4 regions of the Pseudomonas leptonychotis genome follow, and region 4 is predicted to be linked to each of the others. Evidence: riboswitches for the same ligand, from Rfam matches in the RefSeq annotation. Region 4 holds a riboswitch; each other region holds the start of a gene.

Region 1 (2,196 bases), on a different contig from region 4:
AACGCGCTTACGACCAGTTGATCCACGACGTCGCCGTGCAGCACCTTGATGTGCTGTTCGCCATCGATCGCGCCGGCCTGGTTGGCGAAGACGGACCGACCCACGCCGGCAGCTTCGACATTGCCTACCTGCGCTGCATCCCCGGCATGCTGGTGATGACGCCGAGCGATGAGAACGAGCTGCGCCGCATGCTAACCACCGGCCATCTGTTCGACGGCCCGGCAGCAGTGCGCTACCCGCGCGGCAGCGGCCCGAATGCCGCCATCGAGTCAGGCCTCGCACCACTGGAAATCGGCAAGGGCATCATTCGTCGCCAAGGCAGCAAAACGGCACTTCTAGTGTTCGGCGTGCAGTTGAATGAGGCGCTGAAAGTCGCCGAGGCTCTCGACGCCAGCGTGGTGGATATGCGCTTCGTCAAACCACTGGACGAAGCCCTGGTGCGTCAGCTCGCGGCCAGTCACGAGCTGCTGGTCACGGTTGAAGAGAACAGCGTAATGGGAGGTGCCGGCAGTGCCGTCAGCGAATTCCTCGCCCATGCTGGCATCCTCAAACCGGTGCTGCACCTGGGCCTGCCTGATTACTACGTTGAGCACGCCAAGCCTGCACAGATGCTGGCCGAATGTGGGCTGGATGCTGCCGGGATAGAGGCAGCTGTACGCGAGCGCCTCAGCACGCTGCCTGCATGAGCACCGCTCATCCAAACCTGATTCTTGCTTGCTTGTAATTCATCCAACCGCGCATTAAGGTGCGCGGCGTTTTACTTCCGCCAAGGTGCGCCCTTCTTAGTGAAGCGGCGTTAAACGGGAAGCCGGTGCGCTCTTAACAGCCAACCCGGCGCTGCCCCCGCAACGGTAATCGACCGCAGAGCCATTCTGCACGCAGCCTAATAAACCACTGGCGCAATCCGGGAAGGTGAAGCTGCACATGTCGAGAGCCCGGAGACCGGCCTTGCTGGATGTGACTGGTGTTGCGGAGGGCATCACCGTCAAGCTCAGGCTGCGTTTGCGCGCGCCCGTTCTTGCCCCTGCCCTCCTCAAAAGTGTTGTGTCTTTTGAGGAATATCACATGAAGTTGTCCCGTATTGCTTTGGCTGTGGCGCTGACGCCGCTGGCTGCCCACGCTGACCAAACCAGCATCCGCGAGGTGCAGCCGTTGGTTGTGACCTCTGGACGGCATGCCGAACCGATTGAGCAGGTGACAGCGGCTACCACGGTATTTACCCGCAAAGACATTGAGCGCCTGCAAGTTCGTAGCGTGGCCGAGCTGCTTGAGCGAGTACCGGGCGTCAGTGTCAGCCGTACCGGCGGCGCAGGCAGCCAGACGGGCCTGTTCGTGCGGGGTACTTCGACCGCGCAAACCCTGATCCTGGTGGATGGCCAGCGTATTGCCGCCGCGTCCAGCGGCACCAGCAGCCTGGAGTTTCTCAGCCCCGAGCAGATCGAGCGCGTTGAAGTTGTGCGCGGCGCGCGCTCAGCGCTCTATGGCTCGGATGCCATCGGCGGGGTCGTGCAAATCTTCACCCGCCAAGGCAGCGGCGACGGGCTCAAGCCCTACGTGCGCCTGGGCGCCGGCAGCAACCAAACCTTCGAACGCAGCCTTGGTGTATCCGGCGGCGACGCGTACACCCGCTTTAACCTGGGCGCGGTACTCGATGAAACCCAAGGGATCGACGCCACACGCGACAACTTCGGCGCCAATAGCGATGACGACGCCTACCGCAATAAGTCGCTGACGCTGAACCTTTCGCACCGCTTCAATGACGACTTGAAAGTGGGTTTCAGCGCGCTCGATCAGCGCGGCCAGGCCGAGTTTGAAGACCTTTTCAGCACCTCGCTGCCGACCACAGATTTTCGGCTCAGCAGCCTCTCCAGCTATATCGACGCCAACCTCAACGACACGTGGAATAGCCGCCTGGAAATTGGCCACAGCGAGGACAAACGCGACACCGGCAACGATCAACCGCAAGCCAGTAGCGATGCGTTTTACAGTTTCAACACCTACCGCGACTCAGCCAACTGGGTAAACACCCTGACCCTCAACGACCGCCACGAAGTACTGCTGGGTGCCGATTGGTATGAGGACCGCGTGAGTGGCAGCGAAAACTTCAATGAGGTGTCGCGCTGGAACCAGGCCGCATTTGTTCAGCACCGCTACAAGGCCGACGCGTTCTCGACCGAGCTGGGCCTGCGGCATGAC
Region 2 (2,196 bases), 840 kb from region 4:
AGCGAACAACCGCTGATGCAGAACGTGCTGGCTGATTTGGCCCTGGAAAGTGAAGCGGCCCTGGCCCTGACCCTGCGCATGGGCAAGGCGCTGGATAACGCCCATGACGAGCAGGAGGACAAGTTCGCGCGGCTGGTCACTGCTGTGGGTAAATATTGGATCTGCAAGCGTGCGCCAGCGATGATCAACGAGGCCGCCGAGTGCATGGGCGGCGCCGGTTATGTCGAGGACACCATCCTGCCGCGGCTGTACCGCGAAGCGCCGGTCAACTCCACCTGGGAAGGCTCCGGCAATGTGCAGTGCCTGGATGTATTGCGTGCCCTGTCCAAAGAACCCGGCGTGCTCGATGCGCTGTTTACCGAACTGGGTGATGGCCATGGTGATGTACGCTTGAAGGCGCATATTGCCCAGCTGCAAGCGGACTTCCGCGACACCACCGATATCCAGTATCGCGCCCGTCAACTTACCGAAGACGTGGCTCTGGCGCTGCAGGCCAAGCTGTTGCTGGAAGCCGGCAATGCGGCGGTGTCCGATGCCTTTATCGCCAGCCGTCTGGGCGGTCAGGGTGGCCGGGTTTACGGCACCTTGCCGCGTGGCTTGGATGTTGAGGCGTTGCTGGCGCGCAGCACACCGCATCTGGTCTGAGGTGTACGCTCTCTAGCAAGGGCATTTAGGCGAATTGTGGTGTTCTGCTTGAACCTGAGCCCGGCCCTCTGCGCCGGGCTCTGTCATTTCTGCGTGCGGCCGGGTAAGGTGGCCGCCGATGGTTCCGCAGCGTGTTACGCGAGTGGATGAAAAGGGAACATGGTGGGTACTGCAACACGTACCGAAGCCATGGCTGCCCCCGCAACTGTAAACGGTGAGCGACGCCCCTATACCACTGGCCGCAAGGTCGGGAAGGTGGGCGAAGTGTTAAGCCGTGAGCCAGGAGACCTGCCATCGAAGCCGGGCACTGATGCCCAATCCCTCAATCCAGATCATCGCGCGGTGGGCGCGGTACAGGAATCTCTATGCACATCGAACCAGAAGTCGTTACTGGCGCCAAACTCTTCCTCAGTTATGCAACCGCCGCAGGTGCCTTAGGCCTCACGGCCAAGCTTGCCCTCGACAGCGTGCGCGATAACGGTGGCTCCGCTGCCCTAGCGCTACGCAGCCTAATCACCACCGCCTTGGTGTTCTGCTTCTTCGAAGTCTTTCCGCATCAAGCGGTTGGCGTTTCTGAGGTGCACCTGATCCTCGGTTCAACCTTGCTGCTGCTGTTTGGTGCCGGTGCCACGGCTATCGGTTTGGCGCTCGGTTTGCTGCTGCAAGGGCTGCTATTCGCTCAGTTCGACTTGCCGCAGTACGGCATGAACGTCACCACCTTGCTGGTGCCGTTGTGGGGTATCAGTCTGCTGGCCAAACGCCTTATCGCGCCCGGCACTGCTTATGTGGATCTCTCCTACAAGCAGGCGCTGGCACTGTCGACGGCTTATCAGGGCGGTATCGTCGCCTGGGTCGGCTTCTGGGCGGTCTACGGCAACGGCTTCTCCGGCGAGAACCTGGCGGCCGTGGGCAGCTTCGGCCTGGCCTATATGAGCGTGATTCTGCTTGAGCCGCTGGTCGACCTCGGCGTACTGGCTGCGGCCAAGGCGCTGTCGAGTTATAGCCGTGGGCCGTTGTTTAACGCGCGCCTGCATCAGCCGGCCTGATTGATCAGCGGCGCCGCTGCCAGATTAGCTTGCCGGTATTGCTCTCAGTGACCAGGTACTGGTCACTGAAGCGATAGTAGGCGGCAGGCTGATAATCACTGCTGCCCTGCATCTGCACTTCCAGCAGGCCGTTGTTGCTCTGCCAGCGACCGCTGTATTGCAGCTCGCCAGGGCTGTCGTAGTTCCAGTCTGCGCCGCCCGCTACGCTGCGCGTCCACTGCGAAACGCTGCCGTCATCACTCAGTTGCAAAATCATCTGGGTGGTCATGGAGGCGAAGCTGGCGCCGTCGCTGTTGATGATCTTCTCGTGCACCCAGGTGCCGATCAGCGCTGGGTCGCGTGTTGCACTGCTGCTTGGGCGGCTACTTTGCGTGGCTGCTGCAGCGCTAAGGTTTTGCCGATGGAACAGCGCCTTGCGCTCCAGGGTTGCCCCGGTAGTCGGATTGCGCGCAGCGATATGGGTGTTGAGCACGCCGTTGGCGTAGGTGGCATTCATATTGGCGAT
Region 3 (2,196 bases), on a different contig from region 4:
GCGTATTGAGCAACGCCTAGCCCCTGCGCTACAAACCCTGGGGGCGCTGGAGGCTGAAGGTCTCGCTGGCAGTATCGATCTGCTGTTTATCGACGCCGACAAAGCCAATTACCCAGCCTATCTGGAACATGCCCTGCGCCTGGTGCGTCAAGGTGGGCTGATCCTATTCGATAATACCCTGTGGAGTGGCCGCGTGCTTGAGGAAAACCCTGAGAGCGCGGACACCCGAGCGATTCAGGCGCTCAATCTGGCGCTGTGTGACGACCCGCGCATTGACCTGTCCCTGTTGCCGCTAGGCGATGGCCTGAGCCTGTGTCGTAAACGCTAAGTCTTTACCACCTGTATGCCCGAACCGATTCGTCTGCCCGAACAACCCGATGCCTGCGAGCTCTGTAGCCGTGCAGCAGTCCTGACGCGCCACCATCTGATCCCCAAGGCGCTGCACAACAAGGTTTATGTGCAGAAGCGCTTTGGCAAAAGCGAACGCATCAGCGCCACGCTCTGGGTCTGCCGTGCTTGCCATAACCAAATCCACCGGTTGTTCAGTGAAAAAGAGTTGGCGCTGACTTACAACAATCGCGACAGCCTGCTCAGTGATGAGCGCCTGCGCACCTTTGTTGAGTGGCTGGCCAGCAAGCCAGTAGGCTTTATGCCGAGGCATTGACCTGTCGCATCAATGGCTGGTTCTCGACTGTAAGCCGCGCATTCGTTTGACGCTTAATCGCGAACTCTCTACCCTTCGCGCCTTGTAGCAGGTGCCTCCGACGCTATGCGTGTGCGGGGTGAAACTGGGAAGTCGGTGCGCTGAACGTGTTTACGTCAGTCATTCCGACGCTGCCCCCGCAACGGTAAGTGAGTTAAACGCCGCTATTGCCACTGTGCTGAACGCATGGGAAGGCGCGGCTTAGAGCCTTTTTATGATCTGGCTCGCTAGATCATAAGTAGTTTCTGAGAGCTATAAGGCTCGCTCACAAGCCCGGAGACCGGCCTGTTGCAGTCCACGGCATCGCGGAGGGCGATGGCTGGCGCGTGCTTGGCGCTATGCGTGAGCCCGCGCTTGCTGTTTCTTCGCCTGCTTATTTCAGCCAGATCGCCTTGGGGCGGTGGAGCATGCGATGACTGAATCGATTGAGCGTGACGCCCGACACAAGGCGCGCATGGCCCGCAAGAAAACCCTTATCGACGAAAAGATCGCCCAGGCTCAGGACGAATACGGCCTGCTGCTGGTGCACAGCGGCAACGGCAAGGGTAAGAGCAGCAGCGCCTTTGGCATGGTCGCGCGCGCCTTGGGCCACGGCCTCAAAGTTGGCGTGGTGCAATTTATCAAAGGTGCGGCCAGCACTGGCGAAGAAACCTTCTTTCGCCGTTTCCCCGATGAGGTCAGCTATCACGTAATGGGCGAGGGCTTTACCTGGGAGACCCAGGATCGCCAGCGTGATATCGACAAGGCTCGCGAGGCCTGGGCGGTGGCGGCGCAGCTGCTAAATGACCCCGCCGTTGGCCTGGTGGTGCTGGATGAACTGAATATCGCGCTGAAATACGGCTATCTGGAACTCGACGCGGTGCTCGCCGATATCGAAGCGCGGCCGCTGCTACAGCATGTGGTGGTGACTGGGCGTGGCGCATTGCCGGGGATGATTGAGGCGGCGGATACCGTCACCGAGATGAGCCTGGTCAAGCATGCGTTCAAGGCTGGCGTGAAGGCTCAGAAGGGAGTGGAGTTTTAATGAGCGACTCCAGCGCCCGTCAGTGCCCGGCACTGTTGATTGCCGCGCCGGCCTCCGGTCAGGGCAAGACCACGGTGACTGCAGCCTTGGCGCGCCTGCATACACGTCAAGGCAAACGCGTGCGGGTGTTCAAGTGCGGCCCGGATTTTCTCGACCCGATGATCCTGGCCCGCGCCAGTGGCGCGCCGGTGTATCAGCTCGACCTGTGGATGGTCGGTGCAGCGGAGAGCCGTCGGTTGCTCTGGGAAGCGGCGGGTGAGGCCGATCTGATTCTGATCGAGGGGGTGATGGGCTTGTTCGATGGCACGCCGTCGGCGGCCGACTTGGCGCGGCACTTCGGCGTACCGGTGCTGGCGGTGATCGATGGCTCGGCCATGGCGCAGACCTTTGGCGCCATGGCCCATGGCCTGGCAACGTTCCAGCCGGATCTGCCGTTCTCCGGCGTGCTCGGCAATCGTGTCGGCAGTAC
Region 4 (2,196 bases):
CCAGTGAACCGGCGTAGAGAATCACCGGGCAGCTGCGCAGCAGGCGCTGGCCCTTGACGGTGATCAGCTCAGGGTCGCCGGGGCCGGCGCCGATAAAGTAAACAGTCATGACAGCTCCTTGGCTGCAATCAACGCCAGGGCGCAGGTGGCGCTGGCATTCCGGGTTTTGCCGCCGAGCAGGCTGGCAGGTTGGCCGCCCAGGCGTTCGGCCAGCGCCAGGGCGCAAGGTTCGGCGACGGCCGGGCTGCCGGTGACGGACAGGGTAAGCGCGCAAGCTTCAACGAGGTTTTGATAGAGCAGCAGCTCTTCAGGGCTGAAGTAGATCAGCTGCAGGCCGAGGTGTTCGGCCAATGCCAGTAACCCAAGCTCATCGCGTTTGTGCGCGATGCTCGCCAGCGCCACGAGGTTATCCAGCGTCAGGCCCTGCGCCTGTAGGCTGTCGAGCAACAGTGTGGATAAGTCTTCGAGGCAGCAACCACGTCGACAGCCCAGCCCGGCGACCACTTGAATGGCGGGCGCGAGGCGGTTATAGACAGGGCTGGGCATCATCAACAGCGCTCGGGTTGTGCGGCGGCGTAGCTCACCATGCGGGCCATCAGCGGTCAACCGTGATTGACCGACCGCCATGCTCTGCGTAGCCTTGCTGCGTTCGAGGTTCTTCGTGGGAAGAGCCTGTTCACAATCTAGCGAGCTAGAGCCATGCAAGGCGGAAAGAAGCGAGGAAGCGGAGTTTACTGTTGTAAATGAGCATTCCGAGCCTCTTTCCAACGCCGCAGGGCTGACGCGCAGCAGATTTTGGATAGGTTCTTAGCCGGAGCTAAGAGGGAACAAGGTTGATGCCTTGGCTGCCCCCGCAACTGTAAACGACTCGTTCCCTTGTGTTGTTCTGCCGCTCAAGCGCTGCAGCACAACAGCCACTGCGTCAACGCGGGAAGGCGAAGGGATAGCCGGCGACTCTACGCCAGCCCGGTCGTGAGCCAGGAGACCTGCCTCGTCACGTTTTCGACAACCGGGCGGGGTGATCCGGTGGTGTTGGCTGACGCCCTGTGGCTGTCATGTCTGTGCCGCCTCCTGCTCGTCTTTCTTTCGACGCTATGCAGGACTCGCCATGAAAACCCTCGGCAAACTTCCCGTCACCATCGTTACCGGCTTTCTCGGCGCCGGTAAAACCACCTTGCTCCGCCATATGCTTGGCCACGCTGACGGGCGGCGCATTGCGGTGATCGTCAATGAATTCGGCGAGCTGGGCATCGACGGCGAAATCCTCAAGCAGTGCTCCATCGGTTGCAGCGAAGAAGAGGCCAATGGGCGGATCTTCGAACTGGCCAACGGCTGCCTGTGTTGCACAGTGCAGGAAGAATTCTTTCCGGTGATGCGCGAACTGGTGGCGCGCCGTGGCGAGCTGGACCACATCCTCATTGAGACCTCCGGCCTGGCTCTGCCCAAGCCTCTGGTGCAGGCTTTCAACTGGCCGGAAATCCGCAACGCCTGCACCGTCGATGCGGTGATCACTGTGGTCGACAGCCCAGCCGTGGCCGCCGGCACCTTCGCCGCCTTCCCTGATCAGGTCGACCAGCAGCGCAAGCTCGACCCGAATCTGGACCACGAATCGCCGCTGCACGAGCTGTTCGCCGACCAACTGGCCAGCGCCGACCTGGTGATCCTCAATAAAGCCGACTTGCTCGACGCTGCGGCGCTGGCTGCAGTGCGTGCCGAAGTGGCCGAGGAACTGCCACCTGCGGTGAAAATCATCGAAGCCCATGGCGGCGAACTGCCGCTGGATGTGTTGCTGGGCCTGAACTGCGAAACCGAACTGCACATCGATGCGCGTAAAACCCACCATGACCTGGAAGGCCATGAAGACCACGATCATGACGAATTCGACTCGTTCCAGGTGGAACTACCGCAAGCCGAGGAAGCACGCTTACTGAGCGCCTTGAAGGATGCAGTGGCCAAGCACGGCATTCTGCGTATCAAGGGTTTCGCGGCGATTCCCGGCAAGCCGATGCGCCTGTTGCTGCAAGGCGTTGGTCAGCGTTTCGACAAACACTTCGACCGCGCCTGGCAGGCCGATGAGGCGCGGGTCAGCCGCTTGATCGTGATCGGTCAGCAGCTTGATCAGGCGACAATTGAAGCCGAGCTACAAGCGGCATTGGCCTGAGCAGAGTGTGGGAGGGGGCTTTAGCCGCGACTAGG

The links. A riboswitch is a leader RNA that binds a small molecule or an ion and turns the genes downstream of it on or off. The one in region 4 is predicted to bind cobalamin.
Region 1: it holds a riboswitch for cobalamin, as region 4 does, so the genes downstream of both, D8779_RS16290 (TonB-dependent receptor domain-containing protein) here and cobW (cobalamin biosynthesis protein CobW) in region 4, are expected to answer to the same signal.
Region 2: it holds a riboswitch for cobalamin, as region 4 does, so the genes downstream of both, D8779_RS03645 (energy-coupling factor ABC transporter permease) here and cobW (cobalamin biosynthesis protein CobW) in region 4, are expected to answer to the same signal.
Region 3: it holds a riboswitch for cobalamin, as region 4 does, so the genes downstream of both, cobO (cob(I)yrinic acid a,c-diamide adenosyltransferase) here and cobW (cobalamin biosynthesis protein CobW) in region 4, are expected to answer to the same signal.

Annotation. Positions count from the first base shown of each region.
Region 1 covers NZ_RFLV01000003.1:429,160-431,355, forward strand. The annotation lists gene dxs (1-deoxy-D-xylulose-5-phosphate synthase) at 1-686, shown strand, start outside; cobalamin riboswitch at 753-965, shown strand; gene D8779_RS16290 (TonB-dependent receptor domain-containing protein) at 1,066-2,196, shown strand, end outside.
Region 2 covers NZ_RFLV01000001.1:799,703-801,898, reverse strand. The annotation lists gene D8779_RS03650 (acyl-CoA dehydrogenase family protein) at 1-645, shown strand, start outside; cobalamin riboswitch at 748-955, shown strand; gene D8779_RS03645 (energy-coupling factor ABC transporter permease) at 1,011-1,691, shown strand; gene D8779_RS03640 (hypothetical protein) at 1,696-2,196, opposite strand, start outside.
Region 3 covers NZ_RFLV01000002.1:521,007-523,202, reverse strand. The annotation lists gene D8779_RS12975 (O-methyltransferase) at 1-328, shown strand, start outside; gene D8779_RS12970 (hypothetical protein) at 344-664, shown strand; cobalamin riboswitch at 737-1,006, shown strand; gene cobO (cob(I)yrinic acid a,c-diamide adenosyltransferase) at 1,116-1,727, shown strand; gene D8779_RS12960 (cobyrinic acid a,c-diamide synthase CobB) at 1,727-2,196, shown strand, end outside.
Region 4 covers NZ_RFLV01000001.1:1,638,636-1,640,831, reverse strand. The annotation lists gene cobM (precorrin-4 C(11)-methyltransferase) at 1-109, opposite strand, end outside; gene D8779_RS07420 (cobalamin biosynthesis protein) at 106-627, opposite strand; cobalamin riboswitch at 785-1,008, shown strand; gene cobW (cobalamin biosynthesis protein CobW) at 1,109-2,161, shown strand.